Regions from separate parts of the Erwinia wuhanensis genome, predicted to be linked through region 1. Evidence: predicted binding sites of a transcription regulator. Region 1 holds the regulator's gene; each other region holds the start of a gene.

Region 1 (4,536 bases):
TTTCCCAGTGCAGGAACAGCTCGCTTTTCAGCATAGGATAGATCACGCTGACCTGGCGCAGCAGCTCGGCGCGCGTCAGCTCCTGATGCTGCATCAAAATTACCGCAATCACCGACGGCATCACCAGCATGTGGTGAACGTTGTTGCGGTAATAGGTCATCAGCACCGCCTGCTCGCGCGGCAGCACGATGATCTCGCCGATATTATCCTGCTCGATCTCGAACTTGTTCATGCTGAGCGCATGATCCAGGAGCGCTTCCGGCGTCATGTCCGGCACGGTGGCGTCCGGCGAATAAGGCACGTTGCGCAGCAGCTGAATATAGCAGTCCAGCTGTTCCACCAGCTGCTCACGGGTTAGCGAACGCTGACGGGAAGCCAGCAGCGCGGTAACGCACAGGTTCATGGCGTTGGCCGCGCCCGCGTTATTGATCCGCACCATGACGCGCTGGGCGATATCGTTGACCGCTGGCGTCAGCCAGGCCGGACGCTGGGATTCGATCGGGTCGATAGCGTCGCGCCATTCCGGCACGTGCTTGTTCAGGTAAGCCACCAGCGGCAGCGGTTCACCGAAGTTGACGTAGCCCTGGCCCAGATTGCGCAGCTTGCGCAGCCCGCGCACCATCTGCATAAAGCCTTCTTTTTCTTTGGTCGCGCCGCGCAGCTCTTTGGCATAGGTGCCAACTTCCATGACGTGCTCGTAGCCGATGTAAATCGGCACCAGCGTAATCGGGCGGTTGCCGCCGCGCAGCATCGCCTGAATGGTCATCGACAGCGTGCCGGTTTTTGGATCGAGCAGGCGTCCGGTTCGGGAACGGCCGCCTTCCACAAAGTACTCCACGGAATAGCCACGGGTGAACAGCTCGCCCAGGTATTCGCGGAAAACGGTGGAGTAGAGCTTGTTGCCCTTAAACGTGCGGCGAATAAAGAACGCGCCCAGGCGACGGAAAATCGGGCCGGCCGGCCAGAAGTTCAGGTTGATGCCCGCAGCGATATGCGGCGGCACCAGGCCCTGGTGATAAAGCACGTAGGAGAGCAGCAGGTAATCCATATGGCTGCGGTGGCACGGCACGTAAACGATTTCATGGCCGTCCTGCGCCAGCTGACGCACGCGCTCGCCGCCGTTGACGTTGATGCCCTGATAGAGCTTGCTCCACGTCCAGCCCATGATCCTGTCGGTCAGACGGATTGCCTCGTAGGAGAAATCCGCGGCAACTTCTTCCATCAGCTCAATGGCGTTCTGCTGCGCCTTCTCATGGGAGATTTTCTTACTGCGCGCTTCGTCCTCTACGGCCTTGGCGATAGCCTTGGACTGTAAGAGCTTGTTGAACAGATCCTGACGCACAGGCAGACGCGGGCCGACTGCGGCAAGGCGCTGACGGGCAAAGTGCATTCTGGCCACGCGCGCCAGCTTCTGGGCGATGGTTTTATCGGTGCCGTGCTCGGTTGCCATACGGCGCAGCGACACCATCGGCGAGAAACGCACAAAGCTGTCGCGGCCCAGCCACAGGACGGCGATAAATTTCTGAATGCCGTTCAGCACGCGCAGATGCGGCTGGCTTTCGCCCTGAACTTCACGCCCCGGCGCCCGACCAAACATAATCGAGACGGGCACCATCTGCACGTCCAGCAGCGGGTTGCTGCGATGGAGATCCAGATAGTCGTGAAACGTCTTTACGGATTCCGGATTGGCCGCGTAATAAGGAAATACGCGCGGGCCATCATGAATAAAGACGTAGCGGGGCAGCAGCGTGCCGTCGATCTCCAGCGGGTCTAAAGGATCGGGCAGATCCTCTTTGCGACACTGCTCACGCAGCGCCAGCAAATCGGCCTTTGAATCGTATGGCAGCACATACATAATAGGACGCGACGTATCCAGCCCCAGCTCAACGACCGGCTCGGCAGGGATCGCTTTACTTTTTACCAGCATTTTTACCGGTAAATTCAATAATTTGTAATATAAGTTACGCCAACCTGACATAGACAACATAAAGCCTCTTGTTAGCAAAGCGCCGCAAGCATACCAGAATCCTTGCATGAGATCTGTGGTGTTGCAAAATGTGCGCTACCCTGACATTGACGCTAAACAGAACAAAGGGTTCCCTGATTATGGCAAATAACGCCTCGGGTTTAACGCGGATCATTAAAGCTGCGGGGTATTCCTGGAAAGGATTACGGGCGGCCTGGCAACACGAGGCGGCTTTCCGCCAGGAAGTGGTTGCGGCGGTAGTGGCGATTATTATCGCCTGCTGGCTGGACGTGACGCCTTTGGCCAGAGTCATGCTGATTGGCTCCGTCGCGCTGGTGGTGATTGTGGAAATCCTCAACAGCGCGATAGAAGCCGTGGTCGACAGGCTGGGCAATGAGTTCCACGAGCTTTCCGGGCGCGCCAAAGATATGGGCTCAGCTGCCGTGCTGTTAGCTATTCTGTTAGCGGTTTTTGTCTGGCTGACGATTCTGCTTTCTCACCAGCCGCCGGGCTAAATAGCTATCACCATGGTTTTTTATCCGGCTTGAGGTTTTCATTGACGAAATACCTGTATATACTCACAGTCGACTGTATAAACAACCAGGGGGCGGGATGAAAGCACTAACGGCAAGGCAGCAGCAGGTCTATGACCTGATTCGCCAGCATATTAACCAGACCGGCATGCCGCCGACGCGGGCAGAGATTGCCGCTCAGCTCGGCTTCCGCTCCCCGAATGCGGCTGAAGAACACCTGAAGGCGCTGGCGCGTAAAGGCGTTATCGAGATCGTTTCCGGCGCATCACGCGGTATCCGCCTGATGATGGAAGAAGTCGATGGCCTGCCGCTGATTGGCCGCGTGGCGGCAGGCGAACCGCTGCTGGCGGAACAGCATATCGAAGGCCATTACCAGGTCGATCCCGATCTGTTTAAGCCGGGCGCGGATTTCCTGCTGCGCGTTAGCGGCATGTCGATGAAGGATATCGGCATTATGGATGGCGACCTGCTGGCGGTTCATAAAACCCAGGACGTGCGCAATGGCCAGGTCGTGGTAGCGCGTATTGATGATGAAGTCACCGTCAAGCGCCTGAAAAAGCAGGGCAACATTGTGCAGCTGCTGCCGGAAAACAGCGAGTTCCAGCCGATTGTGGTGGATCTGCGTGAGCATACCTTCTCTATCGAAGGGCTTGCCGTCGGCGTGATCCGCAACGGTAGCTGGCTGTAATAGCCAGACGCCGTGCCGCCTCTGCGTCGTTGCGATGACGCAGAGGCTTGCTTCTACCGGCGGGCGTATCGCCTACGGCTTTTATTTCGCACCTCTCATATTGTCTGAATCCTTCTGCTGTATGCCCCTGCCATATTGTCTGACCGCACCTACGGTTGTTGTCTGCCCCTGCCATATTGTCTGACCGTGCCTGAATGTCTCCTGTGGAGCGCAAGCCATCGTAGTTCTGTCCGACATATATCGATGCCCGCTCCTGTTCGTATTTAGCGTTTATTGTCTTTTCGTATCCCACGCTGATATTTACTGCCTGTTGGTATTCCGCATTGGCGTTATTGTGTGTTGGCATTCCGTATGGGCGGTTACTCTCTGTTGGCATCCGTCGCTTCCCGCTCCCTTCGATCGAACCGGCAAAATCGCCTCAGCGCTTCTGTTCTCCCGCTTCTTAAGTATCCGAGCCCGCGCGATTTTTGCTGCCCGGCCCGTGCCGCTTCGCTTTTTTTTAGAAAAATACGCCGCCTCGCCGTGCAAACCTGCCATCTTCTACTACAATTATCTGTACGTTAAGCATTTGGGCAGCGTTTTATGTTGCTGTCAGTGGTTTTGCTGTAACGATAAGCTGTTATCACCTAAGGTTAAGGAGAAACAAGATGAATAAAGACGAAGCCGGCGGTAACTGGAAACAGTTAAAAGGTAAATTTAAAGAAAAATGGGGCAAGCTGACCGATGACGACATGACCGTCGTAGAAGGTAAACGCGATCAGCTGGTCGGTAAAATTCAGGAACGTTATGGCTACACCAAAGACCAGGCTGAGAAAGAGCTGGGCGACTGGGAAACCAGCAACAACCACCGTTTCTGATAAGATAGCCCCCGGAAAGGCTGACTGGCACTGCCAGGGCCGATTCTCCGGATAGCCTTCTAAAGCAAGGGCAGCGCTTCTGGCGCTGCCCTTGTTGTTTTGTCTGGCGCGATCCCGCCGCTTAAATTATTCTGATGGTTGACCGTTTCAACGACCGCGCTTTTTTGTCCCAAGCGTATGATCGTGCTGGCACGCATCCTGATGCTGGCAGGCTTCCACCTCAACGCAGCTTTGGCACAATCCGTGCGCTTCAATCACGCTGTTGGTCAGCGCAAAGCCCGCTGCCCGCGACAGGGACTTCAGAATATCCTGCACGCCTTCCGCATGTTGCTCCGCTACGCCGCCGCAGCGGTCGCAGATCAGCATCGCCGAGGTATGCGCAGGCTCTTCGAAATGATGGCAGACGACATAGCTGTTGGTGGACTCCACGCGATGCACGAATCCCTGCTCCAGCAGAAAGTCCAATGCCCGATAGATAGTGGGCGGTTTGGC
Region 2 (4,536 bases), on a different contig from region 1:
GTAATCGCCTGACGATAGGTATGATCCATAACGTCACCTGCGGCGAACACGCCCGGAATGCTGGTTTGCGTTGCATTACCGTGCAGGCCTGACTGCACTTTGATGTAGCCGTTTTCCAGATCCAGCTGATCTTTAAAAATCGCCGTATTCGGGCTGTGGCCGATAGCGACAAACAGACCGGCAACGCTCAGTTCCTGCTGCGACTCGTCCAGCGTGGAGCGCAGGCGCAGCGAGCTGACGCCCATCTGATCGCCCATGACCTCGTCCAGCGTCTGGTTGGTATGCAGCACGATATTGCCGTTGCGTACTTTTTCCATCAGGCGATCGATAAGGATTTTCTCTGCGCGGAAGCTGTCGCGACGGTGGATCAGATGCACTTCCGACGCAATATTCGCCAGATACAGCGCTTCTTCTACGGCCGTATTGCCGCCGCCGATCACGGCTACCTTCTGATTACGGTAGAAAAAGCCGTCACAGGTTGCGCAGGCTGAAACGCCGCGGCCTTTAAACGCTTCTTCAGAAGGCAGGCCAAGGTAGCGAGCGGAGGCGCCGGTAGCAATAATCAACGCATCTGCCGTGTATTCACCGCTGTCGCCGATCAAACGGAAAGGGCGATGCTGTAAATCAACGCTGTGAATATGATCGAAGATAATTTCGGTATTAAATTTTACCGCATGTTCATGCATGCGTTCCATCAGACCCGGACCGGTCAGATCGTGCGGGTCGCCGGGCCAGTTTTCCACATCCGTGGTGGTGGTCAGCTGGCCGCCTTTTTCAAGCCCGGTGATCAGCACGGGGTTGAGATTAGCGCGCGCTGCGTAAACAGCCGCCGTGTATCCAGCGGGGCCGGAACCTAAGATAAGTAATTTACTGTGTCTGGCCGTGCTCATGAGACCCTCATTATTTAGCTGCCAACTATGTTGCGATTGTAGGGAATTTAGGTCGGCAACAAAAGCGTTCTGCGATTTTGTTAGCGATGGTTGCAAAAGGTTTAACCGATTTCCCTTAGGGAGCAACGGCACCACTGCGCCAAAGCAGGGCGAAACGCGCTGTAAAATGGTGCAATGAGTAAATTTTTTCATTATAAAACAGTCATGCAGCGCAACATCTGGCATGTTGTACTGATTTTGGTTGTTTTACTTTGACAATCGGCTGTGCTTTTGCGAAAACAGTGGGGGAAGCAGAGGACATTTGAGCTTACAAGACAGATTTTTCCTGTTTTGGGACATCCGGCTCAATAAACTCAGTCTGTCATTGGTCATGACGCATGGTGTGGACAGACAACATGCGTCATACGGATGGGCGTGATAACACCGCAACAGGCTCCAGACTTCACTTAGAACAACCCTGCGATAATGATTTCGTTCAGGGTGTGGCAGGCAAAGGGAAGGCATTAAGAGAGACAATAATAATGGTAGACAATAAAAAACGGCCTGGAAAAGATCTCGACAGAATCGATCGTAATATCCTTAACGAACTGCAAAAGGATGGACGTATCTCTAACGTCGAGCTTTCCAAACGCGTAGGTTTATCACCTACACCATGCCTTGAGCGCGTTCGTCGTCTTGAAAGACAGGGGTTTATCCTTGGCTATACCGCCCAGCTGAATCCGCACTATCTGGATGCCTCGCTGCTGGTATTTGTTGAGATTACTCTGAATCGTGGCGCGCCCGACGTGTTTGAACAATTTAACGCCGCAGTGCAAAAACTTGAGGAAACTCAAGAGTGTCACCTCGTTTCAGGCGATTTCGACTACCTGTTGAAAACGCGCGTGCCGGATATGTCCGCCTACCGTAAATTGCTGGGTGAAACCCTGCTGCGCCTGCCTGGCGTAAACGATACGCGGACCTATGTGGTCATGGAAGAAGTGAAACAAAGTAACCGCTTAGTCATTAAGACGCGGTAACACAGGGCAGGTGCAAAACCTGATAGGTTTCGGTACACTCCTGTGAATTCATACAGTTTCAGCGTCGGGCCTGCCCGACGCTGTTGCCTCCATTGTTTACAGGCACCTGGAGAGTACTCTTGAGCCAGGAATATACAGAAGATAAAGATGTTTCCCTACAGTCGCTGAGCAGCGGTCGTCGCCTGCTTGAAGCGTTACTGATTGTTGTGGCGCTTTTTGCCGTCTATTTGATGGTGGCGCTGTTGAGCTTTAACCCCTCCGATCCCAGCTGGTCGCAAACTGCCTGGCATGAACCCATCCATAATTTGGGCGGCGGCATTGGCGCATGGCTGGCAGATACGCTGTTCTTCATTTTTGGCGTGATGGCCTACGCCATTCCTGCGGTTATCCTGGGACTATGCTGGATCACTTTCCGCCAGCGGCATTCGCAGGATTACATTGATTACTTTGCCGTGGCGCTGCGCCTGATCGGCGTACTGGCGCTCGTGGTCACATCATGCGGCCTGGCGGCGCTAAACGCTGACGATATCTGGTATTTTGCTTCCGGCGGCGTAATTGGCAGCCTGCTCAGCAATGCAATGGCGCCATGGTTTAACGCCGCAGGCGGCACCCTGACGCTGCTGTGCGTGTGGGCGGCCGGTCTGACGCTTTATACCGGCTGGTCCTGGCTGACCATCGCTGAAAAAATTGGCGCGGCTGTCATGGGCGTGCTGACTTTCGCCAGCGGGCGTGCGCGCAGTGACGAATACAGATATGATGATTATGACGATGAGCCGGATGAAAAACCGGTTCCGAAGCAGCGTGCCCGCTACGATGATGAAGACGATATCCTGCTGGCAGTGCCGGCAACGGCCGAAGAGGACGACAACGATCCGCTGCTGAGCAAGCCTGCGGCAGCCCCGACGGCAGCCGCTGCCGCTGCACAGACGGTTTCCACGGCAGCACCTGTGGCGCCGGTAGCGTCCGCAACTACGGCAACGCCGGCTTCCACGGTTACTGTAGCGCCCGGGAGCGCTCAGCAACAGGCCGAGCCTGCTGCACAGGTTTCCACGCCGTCAGCAGCGGCAGAGCCTGAACTTTATCGCTTCGAGATGCCGGCGGAAACGCCTGCGCCATCGGTTCCTGTCGCTGATGAAGATGATGCTCCCCGCATGGGCAACTGGCGGGAAGCGGATGCCTCACCTTTCGATTTCTCTACGACGCAGCCGGCTCAGCCGCAGCAGGTCGCACAGGATCTGGCCAGCGCGGCGCAGTCTGCCGCCGCCCCCACTGCGTTTATGCCAGGCTTCAGCGCCACCAGCGAGGCGGCTCCGGCTAATCCGCAGGTCAAGCAGGGTATTGGCCCCGCTTTGCCGCGGCCGAATCCGGTTAAGCTGCCTACGCGTCGCGAGCTGGCTTCCTATGGTATTAAGCTGCCTTCGCAGCGTATAGCGGAAGAAAAAGCGAAAGAAGAGGAGCAGCGTCTTCAGGCTTCTGCGCCAACAGGGGCGGAAGAGCCGGGCCAGGATGAAAGCCATCTGCGCGACGCTTTTGCCGCTCAGCAGCAGGCGCGTTACGCTGAGCCTGATAGCGCAGCAAACAGCGCGCCTGTAGCAGAAAGCGCTGAGGAAGATGAAGAGGAAGCGCGTCATCAGGCCGAGCTTGCCCGTCAGTTTGCCGGACAGCAAAGCCAGCGTTATGGACAGCCGCAGCAAAGCGCACCTGCCTCCACGCTGGATACCGGTGGCGCATTTGATTTCTCGCCTAAAGAAGATTTGGTTGATGATGGCGCAGGCGAACCGCTGTTTACGCTGCCGCCTGAAAATCAACAGAGCAGGCCCGCTGCGCAGTGGCAGCAGCACAGCCAGCCTCAGGAGCCCGTACAACCTGCCGCGCCAGCATGGCAGCCAGCCGCTCAGGAGCCCGTACAACCTGCCGCGCCAGCGTGGCAGCCAGCCGCTCAGGAGCCCGTACAACCGGCCGCGCCAGCATGGCAGTCAGCCGCTCAGGAGCCCGTACAACCGGCCGCGCCAGCGTGGCAGCCAGCCGCTCAGGAGCCTGCGCAACCGGCCACGCCAGCATGGCAGCCAGCCGCTCAGGAGTCTGCACAACCGGCGGCGCCAGCGTGGCAGCCAGCGGCTCAGGAGCCTGCACAACCGGCTGCGCCAGCATGGCAGCCAGCCGCTCAGGAGTCTGCACAACCGGCTGCGCCAGCGTGGCAGCCAGCGGCTCAGGAGCCTGCACAACCGGCCGCACCAGCATGGCAGCCAGCGGCTCAGGAGCCGGTACGCCAGGCTGAACAAATCCAGCCGGAAGTCAAGCCACAGGATAGCCTGTTCCATCCATTCCTGGTGCGTCATGAGCAGCCGCTTGAGAAACCAACCACGCCGCTGCCTACCCTGGATCTACTGACGGCACCGCCAGCGGAAGCCGAACCCGTCGATATGTTTGCTCTTGAGCAGACTGCCCGCCTGGTGGAAGCCCGCCTGGCCGACTATCGGGTTAAAGCCGAGGTGGTTGGTATCTCTCCGGGGCCGGTTATTACCCGCTTTGAACTGGATCTTGCGCCTGGCGTGAAGGCCGCGCGTATTTCCAATCTGTCGCGCGACCTGGCCCGCTCGCTTTCTGCCGTAGCGGTTCGTGTGGTGGAG
Region 3 (4,536 bases), 120 kb from region 1:
AGGCCGCCTGCGTATTGATTCTGTCGATTATGTGGACAAGCTGGCAGTAATCCTGGAGCGTTACAAATATAAAAAAAATGGTTTGGGCTATTACGACATCCCGGCGCATCGCTATATGAAATTTAAATCTCAGCGGATTTATCTCAACAGAAAAAACGAAACCCTGGTGATTACCGGTCCCTATAACATCCTGAAGAAAGTTATTAAGCAGCTTAATGCCGGCGCACCTTCTGAAGATGCGACTAAATAGTCTCAATCTGAGGCGTACCTGACAGACAAAACGCTGATCATTATTTCTTGTAGAGAAGGGTTTTCCCATGCGCGTTCTTTTTATCGGCCCTCCTTTATATGGCCTGCTATTTCCCGTGCTATCTCTGGCTCAGGGATTTCGCGCTAACGGACATGAAGTGCTAATCGCCAGCGCCGGAAAGTTTGCACAGAAGGCTGCCGAAGCAGGTCTGGTGACGTTTGATGCTGCGCCAAATCTTGATTCCGAATCCGAATACCGACGTCAGGAAGAGAAACGAAAAAAAAGCAATAAAACAGGAAACTTCTCTTTTTACAGTGACCAAATGGCCGACCGGCTTATAGAGCTGGCTGGCAAATGGCGGCCCGACCTGATCGTCTATCCTCCGCTTGGCGTGGTCGGCCCCCTGATCGCGGCCAAATACCGTATTCCTGTTGTGATGCAGTCGGTGGGTTTCGCCCATACGTCATGGCATATAAAAATGGTGACGCAATCGTTGGCCGATGCCTATGCTCGTCATGGCGTTACTGCACCGCCGCGCGATCTTGCCTGGATTGATGTTACACCGCCGAGCATGAGCATCCTGAAAAATGAAGGCGAACCCGTCATTTCTATGCAGTACGTTCCCTATAATGGGGGCGCCGTCTGGCAAAAATGGTGGGAGAGAACCCCGACACGAAAGCGTTTGTTGGTTAGTCTTGGCACCGTTAAACCCATGGTCGATGGCCTGGATTTAATTTCGTGGGTCATGGACTCGGCAGATGACGTGGATGCTGACATTATTCTTCAGCTGGCGGCCAATGCACGCGTTGGCCTACGTCAGCTTCCGCCAAATGTAAGACTGGTCGACTGGATCCCGATGGGCGTATTTCTCAACGGCGCAGATGGATTTATTCATCACGGCGGCGCAGGCAACACCCTGACAGCCTTACGCAGCGGCATCCCTCAGATAGTGTTTGGCGAAGGTGCCGATCGACCTGTTAACGCCAGAGCTGTTGTTGAGCGAGGCTGTGGGATCATACCCGGTAAAAATGGCATCACAAGCGAAGGGATCAATACCTTTTTGGGCAATAAAGCATTGCGCGAAGCTTCGGCACAGGTTGCCGTGGAAATGGCTGCACAAGCCAGCCCTTCAGACGTTGCAAAAGAGCTTGTTACAAGGCTAAGCGGTTAATCATCGTCAGCTGCGCTATTTGATCCTTACGCCAACAGATAATAACTATGGCCAGTCAGGCTTTTGGCTGGACTCTATACTGCAAAAACAGCTTCGATTTCATTAACGCAAATGAATGTTAGCAACGTTTGCTTTTAACGCTTTGTTGTCTGTTCATGCCTCGGGCTTAGTTCTTATTCTCATCAGTGCCTGTTCAACTTTCTCCGCATTCTGCTCCGGTATAACTTCTTTATTAGCTATGCCGGTTTGGTCACCTGACGCTGTGCGGTATGTCTGAACATAATGTTCTGACCGGCAGCTACAGCAATAAATTTATCTTGCTGGGGTATGTGATAAAGATTTGTCGATCCGGAGGGACGAAGTCGATGCTGATAAAGAAGCCATTTGATGAAAAAAGGGTTGCGTAAGCGCAGAAATATCACAGGCGATACGCTCACCGGTTACACATTCGGCTAATCATTTTAACGCCGCCATCCTTACCTGAGTTTATTATATCGCGAAGGCCAGATGCGCTCCGGCTCGGTGTCCAGGGCTATGGCAATCAGCCTCTCCCCTTTTGGCCAATGGCGGTTCAGCGCATTGGCCAGCGTGGACGAGGCCAGCCCAGCCTCGCGGGAAACGGCAGACAGCGTCGTGCCTCTCTTCTTCAGCTCGGCAATGATATCTGCCGGGTGCCAGTCCTTATCGGTTATCTCTGTCATCCTTGTCAGCTTCCATCAGACGTTGCTTGTTGAGTATCACTAAACAACTACGATGTTAAGTAATGCTAAACAGTAAGTCAATGTATGATTGTTGATGGTGTTACTGATGATCCCAGCTCGTTTGAAAGCCGCCCGTCTCCATGCTCGTCTGACTCAGGAAAAGCTGGGCGTTCTGGCAGGCATTGAAGAGGAAACGGCGCGCTCGCGCGTTTCGCAATACGAAGGCGGGATCCATCGTCCAACGTTTGAAACGATGTGCGCCTTTGCAAAAGTGCTCAACGTGCCGGAATGCTATTTTTATACGATTGATGACGCCTTCGCCGAGACGATTTTAGCGCTCTGGCACCAGAGACAACGTCCCGCCTGACGCCGCTTTAACAGTGGCCCTGTCGCTTTTCAGACAATCGCCAGCCCTGCGGTCGCTCCCCTTATTTCACAAGCTGTACGCCTGTTCCGATGTCTTTTCCTCTGTCGCCAGAAGCAAAAAAACCATCGTCAGGCTTGATCGTTTCCCGTAAATGATAATACTGTGTTTATATACAGCTTATTTCGGGATAACCCCATGAATTTACTTCGTCCGGTCGAAGTCCGCGCGCTTCTGCGGCTGCCGCTCTTTATGAGCCGCGTGCCCTGCGGCTCACCTGCCAGCGCGCACGACCATGTTGAACAACGTCTGGACTTAAACGATCTGCTGGTGCAGCGGCCGGAGAGCACCTATTACATTCGCGTCAGCGGCGACTCAATGAAGGATGCCGGGATCGATGACGGTGACCTGCTGGTGGTCGATAACGGTATTGCCGCCGATCACGGCGATATCGTGGTCGCGGCGGTAAACGGCGAGTTCACGGTAAAAAAGCTGCAGCTGCGCCCGGACGTGCGGCTACTGGCGATGAACAAGGCCTGGCCGCCGATAGTGCTGGCGGAAGAAGAGCAGCTGGATATTTTTGGCGTGGTGACCTTCACCATTAAGGCGATGGAGTAAGCCATGTTGAAAAATCGGGTTTACCGCGCCTGCGCCTCTGACGTTCAGACTTCGCCGCCGCATCAGGTTAAGTTTTTGTTCAGTCGGCTGCACGAGCTGGTGCCGACTAATAATGATCTGAGTGGTGAGAAACGTTAGTTAATTTGATGCTTTTCAGGTCAGCAGCTCTGGAGTGTTGTTTGGTCTGCTATGAGCGAAATATAGACTTTCATACCCTGGAACTTACGCTATTAGGTGATTCAGGGTATACGCTTGCTGGTTACGAATATTGAGCGTCGCGTTTCGTATGATCGATAAATGCTCAGTGCGTTGATTCCAAATTTCTTCTGACAGAGTAATAGCTCTATCTGAGCTGATTATATTTTCAGCATATACATTACATATCATCTTCTTTACTGAATCGTCTAAAGTTAATGCTGCAAATATTAAGAACAGGATTTTATTATGAAATGTTTTCGCATCAACAGCTTTGGTAGTCTGGACGCCCTTAATATGCGTATTGAAGACGAGCCGAAACCATCCCGAAGAGAAGTGCTGGTCAAAGTCAGAGCCTGTAGCCTTAACTACCGCGATCTCTCAATGCTCTTTGGCAAAGGAACGCTTTCTCCACGCAAAGGCCTCATTCCGCTATCTGACGGGGCCGGTGAAATCGTCGAGACAGGTGATGATGTGAGCCGATTCCGTAAAGGAGACAGAGTCGCAGGCATATTTTTCCCTAACTGGCAGGCTGGCGCCTTAACTCAGGATACTGGAAGAGGGGCATGGGGACTGGAAGAGGATGGATGGCTGACTCAGTATAAAGTTATCAGTGAGGAGGCGCTGGTCTCCATTCCGCAGCATCTCTCTTTTGAAGAGGCTTCCACCTTGCCTTGTGCGGCAGTGACTGCGTGGAACAGCCTGATGAAACCGCGACAGCTTAAAGCAGGCCAGACGGTTCTTATACAGGGCACCGGCGGAGTATCGTTGTTCGCAGTGCAATTTGCAAAGCTACTGGGCGTAAAAGTGATTGCCCTGACCTCAACTCAGGAGAAAGAGCAGCTACTCCGTGAGCAGGGCGCTGACCATATAATTAATTACACACAGCATTGCGACTGGTATCAGCAGGTCAGAGAATTGACGGAAGGCAGAGGTGTGGATCGTATTGTAGAAGTTGGGGGGCCAGGAACCATAGCTCACTCCATAAAATCCTGTACGAAGGGTGGCGAAATTATTCTGCTTGGCTTTGCTTCCGGGGGTAACAGCATGCTGAACTTTATGGATATCTATGCAAGTGGTGCAGTGCTTATGCCAATGAGTGTGGGCTCGCGTGAAGACTTTGAAGACATGAACAGAGCTATCTCTCAGGCACAACTTCATCCTTTAATTAGTAGGACTTTTACGTTTGACGATGCGGTAGAAGCCTGGCGCTTTATGCAGGGGAAAAAACACACGG

Evidence for each region. The regulator LexA, encoded in region 1, represses DNA repair genes until DNA is damaged. The targets are predictions, from matches to a motif close to TNCTGTATGTACATACAGNA.
Region 2: a site for LexA is predicted at 1,945-1,964, ahead of QZH36_RS05350 (DNA translocase FtsK 4TM domain-containing protein). Genes of this name have one in related genera too.
Region 3: a site for LexA is predicted at 2,648-2,667, ahead of umuD (translesion error-prone DNA polymerase V autoproteolytic subunit). Genes of this name have one in related genera too.

What each region holds. Positions count from the first base shown of each region.
Region 1 is NZ_JAUJUH010000004.1:462,973-467,508, reverse strand. It holds gene plsB (glycerol-3-phosphate 1-O-acyltransferase PlsB) at 1-1,978, opposite strand, end outside; gene QZH36_RS12740 (diacylglycerol kinase) at 2,107-2,481, shown strand; gene lexA (transcriptional repressor LexA) at 2,579-3,187, shown strand; gene QZH36_RS12730 (CsbD family protein) at 3,835-4,044, shown strand; gene zur (zinc uptake transcriptional repressor Zur) at 4,192-4,536, opposite strand, start outside.
Region 2 is NZ_JAUJUH010000002.1:200,513-205,048, reverse strand. It holds gene trxB (thioredoxin-disulfide reductase) at 1-890, opposite strand, end outside; gene lrp (leucine-responsive transcriptional regulator Lrp) at 1,412-1,906, shown strand; gene QZH36_RS05350 (DNA translocase FtsK 4TM domain-containing protein) at 2,026-4,536, shown strand, end outside.
Region 3 is NZ_JAUJUH010000004.1:342,306-346,841, forward strand. It holds gene QZH36_RS12205 (hypothetical protein) at 1-250, shown strand, start outside; gene QZH36_RS12210 (glycosyltransferase) at 318-1,421, shown strand; gene QZH36_RS12215 (helix-turn-helix domain-containing protein) at 1,898-2,113, opposite strand; gene QZH36_RS12220 (helix-turn-helix domain-containing protein) at 2,229-2,489, shown strand; gene umuD (translesion error-prone DNA polymerase V autoproteolytic subunit) at 2,685-3,104, shown strand; gene QZH36_RS12230 (hypothetical protein) at 3,108-3,242, shown strand; gene QZH36_RS12235 (zinc-dependent alcohol dehydrogenase family protein) at 3,549-4,536, shown strand, end outside.